DNA from 2 places in the Microbacterium sp. LjRoot205 genome. Region 1 is predicted to be linked to the other one. Evidence: riboswitches for the same ligand, from Rfam matches in the RefSeq annotation. Region 1 holds a riboswitch; the other holds the start of a gene.
The links. A riboswitch is a leader RNA that binds a small molecule or an ion and turns the genes downstream of it on or off. The one in region 1 is predicted to bind thiamine pyrophosphate.

Region 1 (13,626 bases):
TGATAGATGCGCGGCACGGCGAAGCCGGTCATCACGATCAGGAAGACGAAGAGGTTGTCGATCGACAGGGCCTTCTCGGTGAGGTATCCGGCGAAGTACTCGCCGCCGTAGGTCCAGCCGGACACGGTGCCGATGCCGACACCGAACAGCAGCGCGAGGCCGATGTAGAAGGCAGACCAGCGGGCGGACTCGCCGATGGTCGGCTCATGGGGCTTTCGCACGTGGGCGAAGAACTCGTACACGAAGAAGGCGATCGTGACGGCGATCGTGATGATCCACACGAGAGGCGTGATGTTCAAGAGGTCTCCAGAAGACGTAGGCGTGACGATGTCGACGCCAAGGTCTTCTCCATCCTCGAGAACGAGAACCGGGGACCCGGGATGCAGGGACATCCGTAATGACGAGCCGCCCGTGGTGGAGTACTCCCCTTGGGTTCACTCGATGCTAGCGAATACATCGGCATTCCAGCTATGAGAAAGCTGAGTGGATGCTGCGGGTCTGTCGTTCGTGCGCCTCAGGCGGTCGGGCCGAGGATGAAGTTCCATGCACCGGTGCGCACAGCCACGGCGATCGCCACCACCGGGATCACCGCTGCGACGACGACCAGCACCGTGTCCCGCCGATCCCACCTCGACTCCCTCGCCCACGAGCGGGGCGCTGTGCCGCCGAAGCCGCGGGCCTCCATCGCGGTGGCCAGGGAGGATCCGCGTCGGATGGCCAGCACGAACAGCGCGAAGGCCATGCCGAAAGCTCGGCGAACCCGCCCTTCGTCGGCGACGCCGCGAGCCCTCCGCGCGAGTGCCAGTGCGCGCCAGTCATCGGCGAGCAGGCCCAGCATCCGCATCCCCGCGAGCGCGCCGACGACGAACCGCGCCGGCAGCTTCACCCGCTGAGCCAGGTCGTCGGCGAGATCGGTGGGATCGACCGTGACGAAGAGCACCACGGCCGGCAGCCCGATCGCGAGAACGCGCACGGCGGTCGCTGCAGCGAGGGCGAGCGATCCGTCGCTGACGCGCATGACCAGCCACTCGAAGTGCACCGTTCCGCTGGTCGCGCCGTAGAGCGCGATGGTGACCGCGCTCAGCGGCGCTGCGATCCACAGCACGGCGGTGCGGGTCCAGAACTCCTTGGCCCGCAGGCCGGCGAGAAGGAGCAGCGGGATCTCGAGCAGCAGGGCGACGGATGCCGAGACGACGTCGATCGTCAGCACGAGCGGCAGCGCGATCAACAGCGCCGCGGTGAGCTTCGCGAGGGCTGAGCGAGGGGCGATCGGCCCCGGTCTCTCGATGCGGGCGGTCAGCGGGTCGATCATCGGCCGACCTCCAGGCGCCGCGCATGCAGGGCCTCCAGCACGGCCTCGTCATGGCTGATCGCCACGATCGCCGTGCCCTCGTCACGCAGGCGTGCGATCAGGCCGACGAGTTCGGCCCAGGTCGTGGCGTCCTGCCCGAAGGTGGGTTCGTCGAGCACCAGCATCCGCGGCCGGGTGGCGAGGGCCGCGGCGACCGTGAGCCGCCGCTTCTCCCCGCCGGACAGCGTGTACGGGTTGGCTCCGGAGAGCGAGGTGAGCCGCAGTCGTTCGAGGAGGTCGTCGACACGAGCGGTGATCTCGGGCTCGGAGAGTTTCAGAGCCCGGGGGCCGACCGACAGCTCGTCGCGCACGGTCTTCGCGAGCAGCTGGTGTTCGGGAGTCTGCATGACCGACGCGATGCGGGTGAGCAGCGCGCGCGACGACCAGCGGAAGGGGTCGGGCTTCTCTCCGGCGGCGAGCGCGGGCAGAGCCGCGACCCGGCCGTCCTCGGCGGGGATGAGCCCTGCGAGCGTGAGTCCGAGCGTCGACTTTCCTGCGCCGTTCGCGCCGGTGACGCCGAGCACCTCGCCCGCGCGAACCTCGACATCGAACGGCCCGGCGACCGCGAGCCCCCGTCGCCGAGCGACCGTGAGGCCGCGCGCTTCGAGAAGGGTCTCCCCCGGCTGGTGCGCCGGCGCGGGCGGAACGGCGGGCGGGTGGCCGGGAACCCACACACCGGATGCCGCGAGCTCGGCCCCTCGCGCACCGAGCACCTGCTCAGGGCTCCCGTCGGCGAGGACGACCGTGCCCTCCGGCTCGGCGCCGAGCACGATCACCCGCGTGACGAGCGGCAGCCAGACGTCGATGCGATGCTCGATCACCACGAGGGTGGCGCCCGTGGCGTCGAGGACGGCGGCGACGGCATCCCGCACGTCCTGCACTCCCTCGGGGTCGAGGTTCGCGGTCGGCTCGTCGAGCAGGATCGCGCCCGGTCGCATCGCCAGCACGCCGGCGAGCGCGAGACGTTGCTTCTGACCGCCCGACAGCGCGGCCGTCGATCGATCGAGTGCGACATCGAGCTCGACGGCGTCCAGCGCCGCGCGCACCCGCTGCCAGATCTCCTCGCGGGGGACGCCGAGGTTCTCGCAGCCGAATGCCACGTCGTCGCCGACCCTCGCGAGGATCGTCTGCGTGTCGGGGTCCTGCAGCACCATGCCGACTCGACCACGCGCCTGGATGGGCGGCACGCCGTCGACGAGCAGCCCTCCGTGCGTCTCGCCCTCGTCCGCCCCTCCGAGCACCCCGCCGAACCCCTGCAGCAGGGTCGACTTGCCCGAGCCAGAGGCCCCCAGCAGCAGCACCCGCTCGCCCGGTTCGATGCGCAGGTCGACGTCGCGCACCGCCCACCGCAGTCGCGTCGCGTACCGCCACCCCCAGCCGCGGGCTTCGAGGGTGGCGGGCGTCGTGGTCGAGGTCACACCCGTGCGGTGACCTCGCGGCCGGCGGCGAACCGGCTGAGGGCTCCCGTCGCCGCGAGTCCTCGGGCGATCAGCCACGCGCCGAGTCCGGCGATCACCGCACCCGAGATGGTGGTCGAGACGATGTAGACGGTGGTGAAGAGCGTGTCTGCTCCGGCGTACCAGAGGATGCGGTCGTTGATGCCGCACGCGAGTCCCGCTCCGGCACCCGCCAGCATCGCGACGGGCAGACGCCAGACGCCGTAGATGAACACGAGGAAGATCAGTTCGGCACCGAGACCCTGCACGAGGCCCGAGACGATGGTCAGCGGACCCCAGGCGTTGCCGACGAGGGCCGAGATGATCGCGGCGACCAGCTCGGTGTAGAGCGCGGCGCCCGGCTTGCGGATGATCAGCGCGCCCAGCACACCGGCGATGAGCCAGGGCCCGGCGAGCAGGCCCTGCACGCCGGGGAGCAGCGGCTTCAGGATGCTGCTGGGCACCTCGTAGCCGACGTTCCAGAGCAGGAAGATCAGCGCGCACGCGACGGCGATGACGCTGGCGACGACGATGTCGACGACCCGCCAGCGCCAGAGCTCAGGGCGACCGAGGCCCTTCGAGGCGCGCGAGACGGCTGCGGATTCCGTGGTGGATCCGGACGTGGATGTACTCATCAGTGACTCCTCCCTGCGCTGGCATGACCCAGATCAGGTTCGACGGTCGAAGCGCGATTCGCTCCCTCTCAGCCCGGCTCGCCGGACTCCCGTGGTTGTTCTGACGATCTTACCCAGTGACGACACTCACGTCTGCTCCTGTTGCAGCGACACTGATCCCTGCGCGAGTTCGGTACCGTGAGGAGGTGACCGCTCCTGACTCCGCCGAGGCCACCGCCTCCGCCGTTCCTGCGGGCGATGCGTCGACGCCCGACGCGACAGCGCCTCATGCGTCAGCGCCTGCCGGTGCCACGGCTGACTCGTCGGAGCCCGCCGGTTCGCCTGCGGCGCTTCCTGATGCCGACGTCGCGTCGGCCGGCACGACGGATGCGGCACCCAGATCAGATGCGGATGACGACGCCCCCGGGCTCGTCGCTCTCGAGGCGGCTCTCGCGACTTCCGAGACGACTCCCCACGCCCAGTGGGCAGAGGGCGCCAGCGGTGGGACGCCCCTGACGTGGGTCGACGCGGTCGAAGTCGCGCGGCACCCGGCGACCGAGGCGCTCGATGACACGCCTCCCGCCGCGAGCGGCGGCGCACTTCTGACCGGAGCCCATCTGCGCCCGGCGATCACCCGCCCCGGCGTGCTGGTCCCGCTCGGCGTTCTCGTCGGGTTGCTCGGCACCTATGTCGGGTCGGCCATGCTGTGGCCGTTGCACGAGGTGGCGCCGACCGTGCAGGCAGTGGAGCTCTCCACGGTCGCCGCGCCCGCAGCCGCCATCACCTGGCCCACCCAGGGAAGCGCCGCCGTGGGAATCGGCGGCATCGGCACGACGTCGTCATCGCTCGATGCGGCGGCGATCGCGAGCGTCACCAAAGTGGTCTCGAGTCTGATGGTGCTCGATCGGATGCCTCTCGCCGTGGGCGAGCAGGGCCCGGAGTTCTCGTTCACGCGGGCGGACAACCTGGCGTACTGGGACTACCGCCGCTCTGACCAGTCGGCGCTCGACGTGCCCGTGGGCGGCACTCTCACCGAGTTCCAGCTCCTGCAGGGAACGCTGCTCGGTTCGGCGAACAACTACATCGACCGTCTCTCTCAGGAGATCTGGGGCTCCCCTTCGGCGTTCACCGCTGCGGCGGAGGTGTGGCTGCGCGACCGTGGCCTCGACAGCATCACGATCGTGACCCCATCGGGGTTCGACGCCCGCAACACGGCCACGCCTGAGTCGCTCGTCGCGCTGGCCGAACTGGCGATGCAGAACCCCGTGTTCGCCGGCATCGTCGGCACTCCGTCTGTCGATCTTCCGGGCGCCGGCACAGTGGTGAACACGAACGGGATGCTGGCGGATCCTGGCGTGGTCGGAGTCAAGACCGGCACGCTCGGCGACAGTTGGAACCTGTTGACCGCGAAGGTCATCACAATCGACGACACGACCGTGCACCTCTATGCGTCCGTTCTCGGGCAGGCCGACGATGAGCAGCGCCTCGCCCAGACCCGTTCGCTGTTCTCGCAGGTCGAGACGGCATTGGAGCAGCAGGCCCCCGCTGTCGCGGCCGGCACGGTCGTCGGCACGGTCACGACGCCGTGGGGCGCGACCGCCGATGTGGTGACGGATGCCGATGCCGACATCGTGCTGTGGAACGGCGCGATGGCCGAGGCTTCGACGGACTTCTCCCTGGGCGACAACCGCGAGTCGGGCGACGAGGTCGGCACGTTGACGAGCTCAGGACCGTTGAACACGGTGACGACGTCGCTGTCGCTCGCCGATGACGTCGATGCCCCGAGCCCGTGGTGGCGCCTGACCCATCCGCTCGAGCTCCTCGGCATCACCGAAGCTCAGCGCTGACGACAGCAGAATGCCCCGCCCCCGGATGAACGGGAGTCGGGGCATTCTGCTTCTCGGACGGCGTGCGGATCGACCGTCGTGCGGATCGACCGTCGTGCGGGTCGGCCGTCGGGCGGATCGACCGTCGGACGGATCGACCGTCGGACGGATCGACCGTCGGGCGGATCGACCGTCGGGCGGATCGGCCGTCGTGCGGATCAGCCCTTCTGGCCCCCGTCGTCCGAGCGTTCGACGACGGACTGTGCCGCAGCGGCTTCGGCGGCAGGAACCTGCGCCCCCACCGAGACCCCGACCCGTGCCGCCGCCGCAGCTTCGTCGGCGTCGCCGCTGACGACGACAGGGGTCGAACCCGTGAGTGCGTCCTCTGCGTCGATGTCGGTGGCCGCCTGCTCGAACTGCGACTGATAGAGGCGCCAGTACGCGCCCTGCGCCGTGATGAGCGCGTCGTGCGTGCCCTTCTCGACGATGTCGCCGTGTTCCATCACGAGGATGAGGTCCGCGTCGCGGATCGTCGACAGTCGGTGAGCGATCACGAACGAGGTGCGTCCCTGTCGCAACGCCGCCATCGCGTGCTGCAGCAGCACCTCGGTGCGGGTGTCGACCGCCGACGTCGCCTCGTCGAGGATCAGGATCGACGGCTGAGCGACGAACGCTCGCGCGATCGTGATCAGCTGACGCTCACCCGCCGAGACGTTCGACGCGTCCTCGTCGAGCACCGTGTCGTAGCCCTCGGGGAGGGAGCGCACGAAGCGATCGACATACGTCGCCTTCGCCGCCTCGAGAACCTCGTCGTCGGTCGCCGTGGAGCGTCCGTATCGGATGTTCTCGCGAATGCTGCCGGCGAACAGCCACGGGTCCTGCAGCACCATGCCGGTGCGTGAGCGCAGCTGCTCGCGCGTGACCTCGGAGATGTCCTGACCGTCGAGCAGGATCCGCCCGCCGTTCAGTTCGTAGAACCGCATGATCAGGTTGACGAGCGTCGTCTTGCCCGCTCCGGTCGGACCGACGATCGCGACCGTCTGACCGGGCTCGACCCGGAAAGAGAGGTCTCTGATGAGCGGACGCTCGGGCGTGTACGAGAACGCGACGTTCTCGAACTCCACGACGCCCTTGCCGTCGGCGAGCTTCGGAGCATCTGCGGCGTCGGCCTCCTGCTCTTCGGTGTCGAGCAGCTCGAACACCCGCTCGGCCGACGCCGTTCCCGACTGCACGACCGCGGCCATTCCACCGAGCTCCGACAGCGGCTGCGTGAACTGCTGCGAGTACTGGATGAACGCCTGCACGTCTCCGAGACGCAGCTGCCCGCTCGCGACCATGAGACCGCCGAGCACGGCGATGCCCACATAGGTGAGACTGCCGACGAAGGTCATCGCCGGCATGATGATGCCGGAGAGGAACTGCGCCTTGAAGCTCGCCTGGAACAGCTCCTCGTTCTCGTCCTTGAACTTCTCCAGCGCATCCTGCTCGCGACCGAAGACCTTGACCAGCGCGTGGCCGGAGAAAGCCTCCTCGACGCGGGCGTTCAGGCGACCGACCTTGCGCCACTGGGTGCCGAAGGCCTTCTGCGACCGAGGGCCGATGACACCGAAGATCACACCCATGAGCGGGAGCGCGACCAGCGCGACCAGCGCGAGCTGCCACGAGATCGAGAACATCAGCACGAGCACTCCCACAACGGTGAGAACGGCCGTGATCGCACCGGACAGCGACTGCTGCATGGTCTGCGTGATGTTGTCGATGTCGTTGGTCACCCGGGAGATCAGGTCTCCGCGCTGCACCTTGTCGAAGTACGACAGGGGCAGGCGGTTGATCTTCGCCTCGACCGCTTCGCGAAGGCGCCACATGGTGCGGACCATGATGACGTTGATCACGTAGCCCTGGAGCCAGCTGAGGAAGGCGGCGGTGATGTAGATCGCCAGCACGGCGATGATGACCCAGCGCAGCGCGTCGAAGTCGACTCCGTCACCGACCCTGAAGCTGCCGAGAGCCTCGACCTGGTTGGCGAAGTCGTCCTGCCCGCCCTGACGGAGCGCGGCGACGACATCGTCCTGCGGGGTGCCGGCGGGGAATCCGGGGAAGTCCCCGTTCGCCTGCGCGAGCTGCACCGAGATGAAGCCCTTGTAGATGAGGTTCGTGGCCTCGCCGAGCACCTTCGGCGCGGCGACCGTCAGCACGACGCCGACGGCGCCGGCGATCGACACGAGGATGAACCACACGGCCGACGGCTTGAGCAGCCCGATCATCCGACCGAAGCTCTTGCCGAAGTTGTCGGCCTTGCCGGGTGCGACGCTGTCCCAGCCGCCGCCGTCCTGGCGCGCCTTCTCGGCGAGCTCGGCTTCGTACTTCTCTTCTTCGGTCATCTCGGGCTCGACCGCAGTGGTCGCGGCCGTCGCCTTGGCTGCACGACCGCGGCGGGTCTGGGGCGTGTTCTGCTCGCTCATGCGTCCACCCCCAGCTGCGATTCGACGATCTCTCGGTACGTGGTGCTCGTCTCGAGGAGCTCCTCGTGCGTGCCGACGCCGACCATGGTGCCCCCTTCGAGCACGACGATGCGGTTCGCATCGGTGATGGACGAGACGCGCTGCGCGACCACGATCTTGGTCACGTGCGGCAGCTCACGCCATAGCGCCTGCCTCAATCGGGCGTCGGTGGTGAGGTCGAGAGCCGAGAACGAGTCGTCGAACACCAGGATCTGCGGCTGACGCACGATCGCGCGGGCGATCGCCAGACGCTGACGCTGTCCGCCCGAGACGTTCGTGCCGCCCTGCGTGATGCGCGATTCGAGGCCCTGCGGCATCTCCTCGACGAAGTCGCGGCCCTGTGCGATCTCGAGGGCATGCCAGAGCTCTTCGTCGGTCGCGTCCTCTCTGCCGTAGCGGAGGTTCGACGCCACCGTGCCGGTGAAGAGGAACGGGCGCTGCGGAACGAGACCGATCGTCGCCCAGAGCGATTCGACATCCGCCTTGCGGACATCCGTGCCGCCGACGAAGACGGCTCCGCCCGAGACGTCGAAGAGTCGCGGGATCAACGACACGAGTGTCGTCTTGCCCGCACCGGTCGACCCCACGATCGCGACGGTCTCGCCGGGCTCTGCAGCGAAGCTGATGCCCTTGAGCACGGGAGAGTCGGCCCCGGGGTAGGTGAACTCGACGTCGCCGAAGGCGACCGAGCCGGGCGTCGGGAAGTCGGTGACGCCGTTCGCCGGACGCTCCATGCTCGACTGCGTGTCGAGGACCTCGCCGATGCGCTCGGCCGAGACCGCGGCGCGCGGGATCATGATCGCCATGAAGCTGGCCATGATGACGCCGCCCATGATCTGACCGATGTACTGCATGAACGCGAAGATCGTGCCGACCTGCACCGTGCCGCTGTTGACCTCGATGCCGCCGAACCACACGACTGCCACGATCGTGACGTTGAGGATTAGCATGAACAGCGGGAACAGCAGCACGAACAGCGAGCCGACCTTGCGGCCGACCACCATGATGTCGGTGTTGGCTCCGCGGAAGCGCTCTTCTTCGATGTTCTCCCGGACGAAGGCCCGCACGACGCGCACGCCGGTGAGCTGCTCGCGCAGCACGCGGTTCACGGTGTCGAGCTTGCCCTGGTAGCTGCGGAACAGCGGAACCATGCGGCTGACGACGAGCCCGGCGACGATCAGCAGCAGCGGCACGGACACGGCGATGAGCCAGCTCAGACCGATGTTCGTCTGCACGGCGAAGATGATGCCGCCGATCGCGAGCAGCGGCGCGGTGACGAGCATGGTGGCGCCCATCATCGCGAGCATCTGCACCTGCTGCACGTCGTTCGTGTTGCGCGTGATGAGGGAGCCTGCACCGAACTGCGACACCTCGCGCTCGGAGAATCCGCTGACCTTGGCGAAGACGTCGGCACGGATGTCGCGGCCCGCGCCCATGGACGCACGGGCGGCGAAGTAGGTGGCGATGACCGAGGCGATGATCTGCCCGAGCGAGACGGCGAGCATGAAGAGACCGGTGCGCCAGATGTAGTCGGTGTCCGACTGGGCGACGCCCTTGTTGATGATGTCTTCGTTCAGGCGCGGGAGGTAGAGGGTGGCGAGCGCGCTGGCGAACTGGAACACCAGGACGGCCGCGAGCAGCCATTTATAGCGGGCGAGATAACGGAGGAGGATTTTTCCCAGCACAGGCGGACTTTCTAGGAAGGATGAATCGGCGGATCTCCCGACGGGCGGACGCAGGCCGACGATCGCGCACAAGCAAGAGTGGCATGAACTTCGGACATTCGTATCCCCCGATGGGCGGACCTTCGCTGACAGCGAACCATTTGGCCCGCGGCCAGCGGTTTATGCACCGCGGCGAACAACCGCAGATATATCGAGATACCTCAGAAGAGCGAGCGTTCGGGCACGAAATCCCGAGCCTCAGCACCGGCATCCGACGGGAGCTCGGCGATGGTCGCCGGGTTCCACTTCGGATTGCGGTCCTTGTCGACGACCTGCGCGCGGATGCCCTCGACCAGATCGGGATGCTGCGTCACGAACCACATCACGCGGCGGTACTCGCCCTCGAGAGCGGCGCGCAGGTTCGGGAGTCGACGTGCCTCCCTGACGGCGTCGAGGGTGACGGCGAGTCCGGTCGGTGCCAGGCTCTCGAGCAGGTCCGCGGTCGCCGCGGCATCCGCAGCCTCCTCAGAACGGAGCCGCGACACGGTCTCCGCAACCGTGTCGGACGAGAACGCGCGGTCGATCCAATCGCGTGACGCCGGGAGCGCAGACGGCTCGGGGGTCTCGTCGAACAGCAGCACGATCTCGGCCGGCCCCGTCGGGTCGGCACGATAGGCCAGCGCCTCCCGCAGCGCATCGAGCCGGTCGGACGGCACGAAGTGGTCGGCGAAGCCGAGCAGCACCGCATCCGCTCCGTTCATCGTCGAGCCCGTGAGTCCGAAGTACTCCCCGAATCGCCCTGGCATCCGCCCCAGCAGCCACGTGCCGCCGACGTCGGGGGTGAATCCGATGCGCGTCTCGGGCATCGCCAGCCGGGAACGCTCGGTGACGATGCGGATGGCCGCGTGACCCGACAGGCCGACGCCGCCGCCCATCGTGATGCCGTCGGCGATGGAGACGATGGGTTTCGGGTACTCGGCGATCATCGCGTTCAATGCGTACTCGGCGCGGAAGAACTCGGCGGTCTCCTCAGTGCGTCCGGCCACGATCTGCCCATGCAGTGCGCGAACGTCTCCCCCCGCGCACATGCCTCGCTCGCCCGCGCCGTCGATGACGACGATCTGCACATCGGTGTCGTCGCGCCAACGCTCGAGGGCCTCGGTGAGCTGCTGGATCATCCCGGGGTCGAGCGCGTTGATCGCTTCCGGCCGGTTCAGGGTCAGCCTGCCGAGGGCCCCTTCGGTGCGGACGAGGACCCGGGAAGCGGCGCTGGATTCGGTCACGGGTGCCAGGCTACCCGCTCGACGGACCCTTGCATCCGGCCGCGTTCGTAGGGTAAATGCACGATCCTGCGGCTTTTCCGGCAGGATAGACAGAACTGCCCACTGCAACGAGAGGTCGCAGATGCCCGACGGACAGGTGCTCGAGTTCACGCACGTCACGAAGCGCTTCAACGACGTGACGGCGGTGTCCGACTTCTCCGCGCGAGTCGAGCCCGGTGTCGTGACCGCTTTCCTCGGCCCGAACGGCGCCGGCAAGACCACCACCCTGCGCATCCTCCTCGGCCAGGTGCGCGCCACGAGCGGCACCGCCACGATCGGCGGAGTCTCGCATGCAGAGCTGCGTCACCCGCTGCGCACGATCGGTTCCGTCCTGGAGGAGACCGCGTATCGGCCTCGCCGCTCGGCCTCACGCCAGCTGACGATCGCTGCCAAGGCCAACGGCATCCCGCTCTCGCGTGTCGACGAGGTCCTCTCGCTGGTCGGTCTCGAGCACGAGGCCGAAGGTCGCATCGGCAGCTTCTCGCTCGGAATGCGTCAGCGGCTGAGCGTGGCACACGCGCTGCTCGGCGACCCCGGCGCTCTGGTCTTCGACGAGCCGGCCAACGGCCTCGACCCTGAGGGCATCCGCTGGATCCGCCTCCTTCTGCGTCGCCTCGCCGACGAGGGCCGCACGGTTCTCGTCTCCTCGCACGTGCTGAGCGAGATCGAACAGGTCGCAGACCACGTGCTCGTGCTCTCGAAGGGCCAGCTCGTTCTCTCGAGCGGCATCGAGACGCTCGCCGACCCTTCTGCCGGTTCTGTCGTGGTCGACGCGGCGGATCGTGCCGCACTGAAGTCCGCGCTCTCGGCAGCGGGCCTCGAGGTCGAGGTGCTCCGATCGGGTCTCACGGTTCGCGGCAGCAACGCGGGAGCCGTCGGCGCCATCGCGGCATCGGCCGGCATCGCCCTCGCCACCCTGGTTCAGCGCGGCCCCACTCTAGAGGACGTCTTCATCGAGCTCGTCCGCGGCGGCAGGCTCGCGCCGCAGGCCATCACCGCCGCGCCGGTCGATTCCGCAGCGCCGGTCGCGGATGCCGGAGCGCCTGTCGTCGATTCCGCGGCGCCATCCGAGTCGTCGGACGTGGCCGACTCCGACCACGCCGATTCCGAGACCCTGCAGGCTCAGGATGTCGCGGGGTCCGATGTGTCCGAGTCCGATGCAGCTGCGACCGATGCGGATGCGTCGGTTCTCTCCGAATCCGATGCGGACGCGGCCGACGCCGCCCGCGCAGAGGCCGACGCGGCGGATGCCGAGGCCGACGACGCAGCTGATGCGGCGGATGCCGAGGCCGACGACGCAGCTGATGCGGCGGATGCGGCTCGTGACGTCGAGTACGCCGCGGCGGAGCTCCGCTATGCGGCCGATGCCTCGGATGCGAACGACGCGGAAGATGCGGCCGACGTCGCGTCGGAGGCCGCGCATGCGGGCCGCGAGGACGCCCACGGCGATGATGACCCGGCAGGCGGATCGACCGAGCCGCAGGCGCCCGCGGACACCGAAGCGGCGAACGCCCAGCCGTCGTTCGACGACATCCTCTTCGGCACCGCCCCGGCCGACGCGCCGGACGCTCATGCCGCCGACGACACCGACGCCCGCGTCAGTGACGACACCGACGGTCACGTCGCTGACGCGACAGACCCGAGTGCGAACGAAGACGGCACCGGCGAGCACTCCGGAGTCGAGTTCTTCGCCGAGGCACACGAGTCCGACGAGTCCGACGAATCGCACGATTCCGACGAGTCCGACGAATCGTCGGATGACGCGACGGCTGAAGCGTCTGGCGACGACGACCCCCGTTCGGCTGCCGTCACCTCGATGCTCGCTGCCGCTGCACGCGCGTACTACGAGGACGAGCCCAAGGACTACCCGCTCGGAGAAGTCGACGCCTCAGCAGAGGCGGAGACAGAGGCGGATGCCGCTCCCGAGGCGAACGACGGTCGCGATGGCGAGCACCACGAGCAGCACGAGGGCGAGCAGCACGAGGGCCAGCAGCACGAGGGCCAGCACCACGAGCACCACGAGGGCGAGCACCACGAGCACCACGAGGGCGAGCACGACCGGTCCTGAGGTCACCGCTCGAGGGCACCGACGCGAACGCCCTCCGCGCCGTGAGGCTGCGGAGGGCGTTCGCTCGTTCTCGGATCGCTCAGGCGGGCCGTGGGCGGATCACCGGACGGCGACTCCCCTTCGACACCGGCGTGGGCGATGTGGCCACGATCTCCTCGACGTCTGCCGGTTCATCCGACACATCGAGTCGGAGCGCCTGGGTCAGAGCGAGGCCGTGCCTCGTCGTGAGGATCAGTCGTCGGTACTGCTCGTCACCGGAGAGGTCGATGACGACGCTGGGACGTCGGCGGCGGATGAGGACGAAGTCGACGCTGCCCGCAGCCTTCCACGTTCCGGCGGCGAGCACTCCGGGGATGTGCGTTCCCGGATTCGGCACGCCACGCAACCAGGTCCATGCGTCGTCGATCAGCTGGACCTTGGTGATGGTGTCGCGCACGAGCCTCACATTGTCGCGGTGGAAGCTCGCCGCACGTTCGATCGGCGAGAGCACGATCTCGAGTTGCGTCTGGTCCAGCAGCAACGTCACCATGCGTCCAGTCTGCCAGCGGCACCCTTCCAGATGTCTGTGTCTTGTTCACAGGAAGGCAACGATCCGTTGTCGGTTCCCACGATTCCACCTTCTTCCATTCCGATGTTCTGCTCGACCTTCGAACAAATCTACTAGAGTCGGAGCATGACATCCGCCACCGATTCCGACCTCGAGCGACGCGCTGCGCTGCTCGACTCGTGGGTCGAGAAGCGGCGACAGATCGCACGCCTCGAAGCCGAGGCGTCCGATCTTCTTGCCGAGCGGATTCACCTGAGCCGGTCTGACTCCGACGAGAACCCGTTCCACCGCGACGCC
Region 2 (8,971 bases), on a different contig from region 1:
ACGACGCGCGGCGTTGTCGACGAGGCCTGCGCGCTCGATCTCGGTGAGCACCGCGTCTGCGACGGCCGTAGCGAGCGGGTTGCCGCCGAACGTGGAGCCGTGCGAACCGGGCGTGAAGAGCGAGCTCGCCGCACCGTAGGTCACGAGAGCACCGATCGGGAAGCCACCGCCGATGCCCTTCGCGAGCGTGATGGCGTCAGGCGTGATGCCTTCGTGGCTGAAGCCGAACCAGGCGCCCGTGCGCCCTGCCCCGGTCTGGATCTCGTCGACGATGAGCAGGGCCCCGTGCTTGAGAGTGAGCGATCGAGCGGCCTGCAGGTATCCCTCAGCAAGCTCGACGACGCCTGCCTCACCCTGGATCGGCTCGACGATCACGGCGGCGACGCGGTCGTCGATGGCCGCCTCGAGTGCCTCGATGGTCGCCGGGATGTGCTCGACTCCCCCGGGCATCGGCTCGAAGGGCGCGCGCATGGCCGCCTTCGCCGTGAGCGCGAGAGATCCCATGGTCCGGCCGTGGAATCCGTTCTCGAGCGCGAGGATGCGGGGCTTCTCCGTCCCGCCGTGCAGGCGGGCGAGCTTGAACGCGGCCTCGTTCGCCTCGGCGCCGGAGTTCGAGAAGAACACGCGCCCATCGATCCCGGCACCGGCGAGACGCTTCAACCGTGCGGCGAGCGCGAGCTGCGACGGTGTCGCGAAGTAGTTCGACACATGCGCGAGGGTCGCGGCCTGCGTCGACACGGCCTCCACGAACACCGGATGCGCGTGACCGAGCGAGGTCACCGCGATGCCGGCGAGGAAGTCGAGGTGGCGCTTGCCCTCGGAGTCCCAGAGGTACGATCCCTCGCCGCGAGTCAGCATCGCCAACCGGGGACCTGCGTTGAGGACCAGATCGCTCGCCGCGTCATCCTGCCAGTTGCTCATGCCTTCACTCCTGCGCTTCCCATGACCACTTCTGTTCCGATTCCCTTGCTGGTGAAGAGTTCGACGAGCACCGAGTGCGGCACGCGTCCGTCGATGATCGCGGCGGCGTCGACGCCGCCCTCGATCGCGTCCAGGCACGCCTTCATCTTCGGGATCATGCCTGATTCGAGGGTCGGCAGCATCTCGATGAGAGCCTCCGAGGTGAGATGCGACACGAGAGAGTCGCGGTTGGGCCAGTCGGCGTACAGCCCGGGGACATCCGTGAGAATGACGAGCTTGCGCGCCTTGAGAGCCACGGCGAGCGCGGCAGCCGCGGCATCCGCGTTCACGTTCAGCGACTGGCCCGGGTGATCGAGGTCGGGGGCGATGCTCGAGACCACGGGAACGCGTCCGGCCGCGAGGTGGTCGAGCACGGGCGTCGGGTCGACCTCGACGACGTCGCCCACGCGACCGAGATCGATCTCCTCGCCGTCGATCACGACGCCGCGGCGACGCCCGCCGAACAGCCCCGCATCCTCGCCGCTGAGCCCCGTCGCGATCGGACCGTGCGAATTGATCTTCGAGACCAGCTGCGGGTTCACCTGGCCGGTGAGCACCATGCGCACCACGCTGATCGCCTCGGTGTTGGTGACGCGGTAGCCGCCCTTGAACTCGCTCGGGATCTCGAGGCGCTGCAGCATGTCGGAGATCTGGGGCCCACCGCCGTGCACGACCACCGGCAGCACGCCGACGTACCTCAGATACGCGATGTCCTGCGCGAACGCCTCCTGCAGCTCGTCCGAGACCATCGCATTGCCGCCGTACTTCACGACGACGATCTGGTCGCGGAACTTCTTCAGCCACGGGAGCGACTCGATGAGCGTCGCGGCCTTGACGGCGGCGACGTCAGGCGTGGTGTCCTGGATGTCGGTCATGAGGCGTAGGCGCTGTTCTCGTGCACGTAGTCGTGGGTCAGGTCGTTGGTGAGGATCGTGGCAGTGGCCTCGCCGACTTTGAGGTCGATCACGAGGTGCGTGGCGCGAGGGGTGAGGTCGACCTCTTCGCGCGGACGGTCGGGGCCGCCCTCGCTGCACACGCGGACGCCGTTCATCCAGACGTCGACGTCGTACGGGTCGAACTGCGCGTTGGTCGTGCCGATCGCGGCGAGCACCCGACCCCAGTTGGGGTCGTTGCCGAAGATCGCGGCCTTGAAGAGGTTGTTGCGGGCGACCGAGCGGCCGACCTCGACGGCCTCCCCCTCGCTGGCGGCGTGCCGCACCTCGATGGTGATGTCATGACTCGCGCCCTCGGCATCACTCTGCAGCTTGACCGCGAGTTCCAGGCAGAGCTCAGCGAGGGCAGCAGAGAAGTGCTTGAGGTCGGGGGTCACCCCGGAGGCGCCGTTGGCGAGCAGCGTGACCTGGTCGTTGGTCGACATGCAGCCGTCGGAGTCGAGGCGGTCGAACGTCGTGCCGGTCGCGAATCGCAGCGCCGCGTCGGCCTCGAGAGGCTCGAGCACGGCATCCGTCGTGATGACCACGAGCATCGTCGCGAGGCCCGGGGCGAGCATGCCCGCGCCCTTCGCCATGCCGCCGATCGTCCAGCCGTCCCGGCTCACGACAGCGGTCTTCGAGACGCTGTCGGTGGTCATGATGGCCTCGGCCGCGACGTCGCCGCCGTCGGCCGACAGCTCGGCGATCGCCTGTTCGGTGCCCGCGAGCACCTTGCCGCGGAAGACCTCGTCTCCGACCCCGATGAGACCCGTCGAGCAGACGAGGACGTCGCCGGCGCTGACGCCGAGCAGCTCTGCCGCCTTCTCGGCGGTCTGGTGCGTCGTCTGGAAGCCGAAGCTGCCGGTGAAGCAGTTCGCTCCGCCGGAGTTGAGCACGACGGCCTCGACCACGCGATCGGCGACGGCCTGCTGAGACCAGATGATCGGGTTGGCCTTGGCGCGGTTGCTCGTGAACACGGCGGCACCGACCTTGCGCGGGCCGCGGTTGACGACCACGGCGACATCGGGCTTGCCGGTCGACTTGAGGCCGGCGGCGACTCCGGCCGCCTCGAATCCTGCGGGGGCGGTGACGCTCACGGCGCGACTCCGTTCACTGAGAGGGCGCGGGACTCGGGAAGTCCCAACGCGAGGTTCATGGACTGGATGGCAGCGCCTGCGGTGCCCTTGACGAGGTTGTCGACCGCAGTGACCACCGTCACGCGGTTCGCTGCACGGTCGATCGCAAGGCCGATGAGTGCGGTGTTCGCGCCGAGGACATCGGCCGTGCGCGGGAACTGCCCCTCGGGCAGCAGCTGCACGAACGTCTCGTCACCGTAGGCGTCCTCCCAGGCGGCGCGGATCTCCGCGTCACTGACGTCACCGGCGATCGGCGCGGTCGAGGTGGCGAGGATTCCCCGCGACATCGGAACGAGCACAGGGGTGAAGGAGATGCGGATGCCGTCGGCGGCAGCACCGGATGCCGCGGCGAGCGCCTGGCGGATCTCGGGGATGTGCCGGTGCGTGCCGCCGACCGCATAGGGATTGGCGCTGCCGAGGATCTCACTGGCGAGCAGATTGGTCTTGAGGCTCTTCCCCGCACCCGAGGGGCCGACGGCGAGCACCGAGACGATGTCTCCCGCGTCGATCACTCCCGCTGCGACGCCGGGAGCGAGACTCAGACTCACCGTGGATGCGTTGCATCCGGGGGCGGCGATCCGCTTCGCATCGCGCAGCGTCTCGCGCTGCTTGATGCCGTCGACGAGCAGCTCGGGGACCCCGTAGGCCCAGGGTTCGTGGAAGTCGCCGCCGTAGAACGCATCCCAGGACGCCTGCGAGGTGAGGCGATGGTCGGCCCCGGCGTCGATCACCAGCGGGGTGTCGCCGAGCGCATCCGTGTACTGACCCGACTGACCGTGCGGCAGAGCGAGGAACACGATGTCGTGACCTGCGAGCGTCTCGGGTGTGGTGTCCTGCAGAGTGAGGTGAGCGAGAGACCGCAGGTGCGGCTGATGCTGCACGAGCGGCTGACCGGCGTTCGAGTGAGCCGTCACGGTGCGGATCTCGATGTCGGGATGAGACGCGAGGAGGCGCAGGATCTCGCCGCCCGCGTAGCCGGATGCGCCGGAGACGGCGACGGAGTACGTCATGCTTCTACCTTAACGGTCGGACCCCTCGGCGAACGCGGGGTGCAGTGTCGGGAACCGGGGCGGCGACACCGGCACTCGACCGCCGTGCGTACGCAGGCAGAAGCGCAGGGTCGCCTAGAGTCGGCGGCCGCTGCGGCGTCGGCGCACGGCGATGGCGCTCGGAGCGAGCGTCAGAGTTGCGGTGGCGGCCGAAGGCATGCCGCGACGATAGCGCGCTCGTCGCGGCATGCGCAAATCCGGTCCGTCATCCGGCAGGCACGGGGAGCGCCGGCGCCGCGAAGAACGCGAGCTCGTGGGCGCTCGAGACCTCGAACGCTCGGAGCATCCGTCGACGCCGCGGGGCATCCGACTGCGCCGCCGCGTCCATCACGTAGCCGACCGCCTGCTCTGTCGCCGCCTCGAAGGCCGGATCGGCGTAGGTCGCGAGCCACGATGCATAGGGATGCTGCGGATCGCGGGCGTACTCGCCGAACGCCCCCGAGTGCAGACGCGTCCCGAGATCGGTGTAGAGCCAGAAGCACGGCAGCACGGCGGCGATGAGCTCGGCGTAGTCTGCGCCGAAGGCGACCGATCGCAGATGGTCGAGGTACGCGACGGTCGCGGGGGCCGGATCAGCGGCGAAAGTCTCCGCCTCCACGCCCGCACCGGGGGTCAGCCACGACGCGTGGAGTTCGAGCTCTCCGGCGATCGCCCCGTGCGCGGACTCCGCCCAGAACGCCTGCTCGTGCGGTGACGGTGCGAGCCGAGAGGCCTCGGCGAGGACCCTCGCGTACTCCCGGAGGTACAGCGCGTCCTGGCGAAGGTAGAACAGGAACCACTCGCGGTCGAGTGTCCCGTCGGCGAGAGCGCCGACGAAGGGGAGCTCGTCGATATCTGCCCGCAGGTGCGCGATCCGCTCCCACCACTGATCGCGGATGTGCGCCCGGTCGGGGGTGGTCTCGAGTCCGCCACGTCGCCAGAGGCCGCCGAAGTGGTTGATCGGCCCGTGTCCTCGTCCGACGTGGAGCGCATCGCTCTCCGTCAGAGACTCACGCAGCCACGAACGGGCCGAGGCGACCGCGTCGGTGAGGGACTCGCCCCTGGCGAGGCGGGTGGCGAGGGCGGACGAGAGGGAGCACCCGGTGCCATGCGTGTTGCTAGTCGCGATGCGCGCGCCCGGATACCCCCGACTCACTCCGTCGGCAGCGTCGATCACCGCGTCGGGAACGTCGTCGCCGTCGAGATGCCCTCCCTTCACGAGCACCGCCGCGCTCACACGGTCGGAGAGCGCAGCGGCCGCCGCGAGCGCGTCATCCCACCCGTCGATCGGATGGTCGGCCAGCGCGGCGAGCTCGGCGAGGTTGGGCGTCACGACATGCGCGCGCTCGAGGAGTCCGCGCAGCGCGACCTCGGCCTCCCGGTCGAGAAGCCGGTCGCCACTGGTCGCGACCATCACCGGGTCGAGCACGACGATCGGCGGCCGGATGGCATCGAGCCAGTCGGAGACCGCACGGATCACGTCGGCATTCGCCAGCATCCCGATCTTCACCGCATCGATGACGATGTCGTCTGAGATCGCATCGAGCTGCTCCCGCAGGAACTCCGCGGGCGGCACATGCACCGCCCGCACGCCCACGGTGTTCTGAGCGGTGAGTGCGGTCAGAGCCGCCATGCCGTACCCGCCGTTCGCGGCGATGGACTTGAGGTCGGCTTGGATCCCCGCACCGCCCGATGGATCGCTGCCGGCGATGCTGAGCACCCGCGGCGTGCCTGACGCCCGCCACCGCCGGAGGAAGCTCTGCGCCGTCTGCTTCGGATCGACCGCGGCGCAGATGGCCGAGACCACCGCGAGGCCGGCCGCGCCCGCGTCGCGGAGTCGCTCAGTGTCATCGATGTCCACGCCGCCGATGGCCACGCAGGGCACGGCGCACGTCTCGATGAGCGACCGGAAGCCGTCGATGCCCAGAACCGGCGGATGGTCGGGCTTCGTGTCGGTGGGGCGGATCACACCGACGCCGAGGTAGTCGACCACGCCCGCAGGCAGAGCCGCCACCGCGTCGAAGTGGTCGGGTGTGTTCGCCGTCAACCCGATGATCGCCTCGGCACCCAGTCGCTCGCGCGCCCGCAGTACCGACGCATCGCCCTGACCGAGATGCACGCCGTCGACGCGAGCTCCCCGAGCGCGAGCGGCGAGCGCCGCATCGACCCGGTCGTTCACCAGGAGGATCGCACGGCCGGCGATCACGCGCGACAGCTCGACCAGCTGATCGGCGGTCTCGGCATCCGTCGCGATCTTGTCGCGCAGCTGCACGATGCGCACTCCCCCGTCGACAGCGAGGCGCACGGTCTCGACGACACCCCGCTCACCGCAGAGGCCCGGATCCGTGACGAGGTAGAGCGAGAGGTCGGCGATCACAGCGCGCTCTCCCGAACGCGCGCGGAGGCCACCAGGTCAGCCGGCTGCACGGCGGCGAGCGCGTCGAGCAGAGCGACAGCGAAGGTGCCGGGGCCCGAGGCGTGCACCGCGGCCCTCTCGGCGGCGATCGTGTAGACGAGGCTCGCCGACGCCACCGCCGTGAGCGGATCGGCAGAGGTCGAGCGCGCCGCGCCGAGGAACGCGGCCATGACCGCGCCCAGCGCGCACCCACCGCCGGTGACCCGGGTGAGCAGCTCGTGACCGTTCGCGATGCGCAGCAGACGGACGCCATCGGTCACCAGGTCGACCGGTCCAGACACCGCGACCACAGAGCCATGACGCGCGGCGAGTGAGAGCACTGCCTCTGCCGCATCGTCTGTCGTGTCTGTCGCGTCCACACCCCGGCCGCCTGCGCTGAGTCCGGCGAGCGCGAGGATCTCGGATGCGTTCCCCCTGATCGCCGTGGGGCGCGAGGCGACCAGCTCGTGGGCGAGGGCCGTGCGCACCGGGAGTGCGCCGATCGCGACGGGATCCAGCACCCACGGAGTGCCCGCGGCGACGGCACCGGCCGCGGCTTCGAGGCTCGCCGCCCGCTGCTCGGGGGTCGGCGTTCCGAGGTTGATCAGGACGCCGGACGCCACCCCGGCGAACATTCCTGCTTCGTCGACGATGTCGACCATCGCCGGTGCCGCGCCGAGGGCGAGCAGCACGTTGGCGGTGAACCCCGTGACGACGCTGTTGGTGATGCAGTGGGTCAGAGGTGGACTCTCGCGCAGCTCGGACAGGAGCTCTCCGGCCGCGGCAGCCAGGGTCGATTCGGATTCAGGACGCAGACGATCGCTCATTGCGACATCCCTTCGCTAGTACGAACTAGATCAGGTTCGACGGGTCTGTTCTCAGCCGCGGATGCGGCACCCCGTGTCACTGCTCGCAGTCTAGCGACGCGCGCCGTCAGCGCAGAAGCTGGATCAGCGCGAGTTCGTCTGTCCGGGTCAGACCTGCGCGCCGCTCGCGATCGACACCGCGTTCCCGCTCGTCCTCGATCACCACGGCGATGGTCTCGTCGAGTGGACGCGGCTCTCCCCCGGCCGCACGGTAGCGCGCGTTCGACCTCGTCATGAATCCGGTCATGTCGCTCGGGAGCCACAGCGGCAGCGATCGCTTGCCCGCCCAGTACTCCACCTCATTCGCCACGAGCCAGTCGTCGGTGGCCGTGACGGTGTCTCCTCGGTGACCCGCATGCCTGCGCACCGCCTCGATGACGTCGGCCATCGGGTGCCGGTCGCCGGTCGTGTTGATCACTCCGGTCGCGGTCGTCGTGCTGATGAACTCCGACAGGTCATCGACGTCGATCACCTGCACGTCTCGCCCGTCTGCGCGCGGCAGCAGCACGGGTTCGTCGTGAGCGCGCAGGAACGCCGCAGCCCAGTATCCGAAGCGGTCGCTCGGGTCGCCCTTCCCGATGATCAGCCCCGGGCGCACGATCAGCGTTCGGTCGCCGAGCGTGCGAACCGCGTTCTCGGCGGCGACCTTCTGCGCGCCGTACTCGTGCTCATCCCCGGCGCCGGCCGGCTGATGCAACGGCGCGGACTCGTCCGCCCCGACCGTCTCGTCATCGGAGTATGCCGACACCGACGAGACGTACGTCCAGCGGGCGGCTCGATCCCCGAGCGCCTCGACCGCCGCCGCCACGTGCGCCGCATTCGAGGAGACGTCGATCACGTGGTCCCAATCGCGACCGCGGACGGCGTCATAGGCGTCGGCGTCGTCACGATCGGCCAGAACCAGGCTCGCACCCTCCGGGGACGGTCGACCTCCTCGCGCGAGGCACATCACCGCCGCCCCGTTCACCAGCAGGCGTCCGGCGATCCGACCGGACAGCCAGCCGGTCCCGCCGAGGATCAGAACGTCAGTCATGGATCCATGCCACCATCTCCGCCGTGCGAGGGGAAGTGTCTTCCGCTCACGGCGGATGCCGGGTTCACCGCGCGCGGAGGTCTGACAGCCCCGTGAGCTCCGGGACGGTCCAGGAGGGATCCGGCCGCCAGTCGCGCCATTCCGCGGCGAACGGCCAGTCACCGTCGCGGTACGACGCGATCGCCGCGTCGGCGTGCCGCTCGATCTGCGCCGCCTGCTCGGATGTGAGACGGCCCTGCTCGACGGCCGCGATCAGCTCGTCCTCATCCTTCAGATGCACCCGGCCGTCCGGCTCGATCTCGACGTCGAGGACGTGGTCCGACGAGTAGGTGTCGCGGTCGGTGCGCAGGTGCGCGTTCTCGAGGTTCACGTACCAGCCGGCGAACTGCCACTCCGCCCCGCTCACATCGCTCCAGAAGAGCCACACCGACCACGCGGCGCCTGCGGGGGCGATCCGCAGGATGCCGTTGCCCCACCACTCCTCCACGATCCGCGTCCGCGGGTCCAGCCATCGCCGCTCGAGCGGAACCGTTCGGATGCGCTCGCCTGCCGGAGTGCCCTGCCCCTCCTGCAGCGTGCCCGGAGCGAGCCAGGCGACGAGGCCCCGCTCGTCGTCGCGGA

Region 2: linked by a shared signal. The riboswitch ahead of thiM (hydroxyethylthiazole kinase) and the one ahead of AC04ME_RS12040 (ECF transporter S component) in region 1 are both predicted to bind thiamine pyrophosphate.

Annotation. Positions count from the first base shown of each region.
Region 1 is NZ_JBGFFH010000005.1:124,987-138,612, forward strand. Features, by position in the region: gene AC04ME_RS12025 (TerC family protein) at 1-299, opposite strand, end outside; gene AC04ME_RS12030 (energy-coupling factor transporter transmembrane component T family protein) at 515-1,312, opposite strand; gene AC04ME_RS12035 (ABC transporter ATP-binding protein) at 1,309-2,769, opposite strand; gene AC04ME_RS12040 (ECF transporter S component) at 2,766-3,422, opposite strand; TPP riboswitch at 3,416-3,525, opposite strand; gene AC04ME_RS12045 (D-alanyl-D-alanine carboxypeptidase family protein) at 3,608-5,248, shown strand; gene AC04ME_RS12050 (ABC transporter ATP-binding protein) at 5,446-7,689, opposite strand; gene AC04ME_RS12055 (ABC transporter ATP-binding protein) at 7,686-9,413, opposite strand; gene AC04ME_RS12060 (enoyl-CoA hydratase/isomerase family protein) at 9,614-10,675, opposite strand; gene AC04ME_RS12065 (ATP-binding cassette domain-containing protein) at 10,797-12,782, shown strand; gene AC04ME_RS12070 (hypothetical protein) at 12,862-13,311, opposite strand; gene AC04ME_RS12075 (HNH endonuclease signature motif containing protein) at 13,456-13,626, shown strand, end outside.
Region 2 is NZ_JBGFFH010000010.1:9,017-17,987, forward strand. Features, by position in the region: gene AC04ME_RS16970 (acetylornithine transaminase) at 1-921, opposite strand, end outside; gene argB (acetylglutamate kinase) at 918-1,835, opposite strand; gene argJ (bifunctional glutamate N-acetyltransferase/amino-acid acetyltransferase ArgJ) at 1,832-2,989, opposite strand; gene argC (N-acetyl-gamma-glutamyl-phosphate reductase) at 2,986-4,038, opposite strand; gene AC04ME_RS16990 (bifunctional hydroxymethylpyrimidine kinase/phosphomethylpyrimidine kinase) at 4,283-6,433, opposite strand; gene thiM (hydroxyethylthiazole kinase) at 6,430-7,278, opposite strand; TPP riboswitch at 7,269-7,362, opposite strand; gene AC04ME_RS17000 (NAD-dependent epimerase/dehydratase family protein) at 7,385-8,350, opposite strand; gene AC04ME_RS17005 (DUF402 domain-containing protein) at 8,415-8,971, opposite strand, start outside.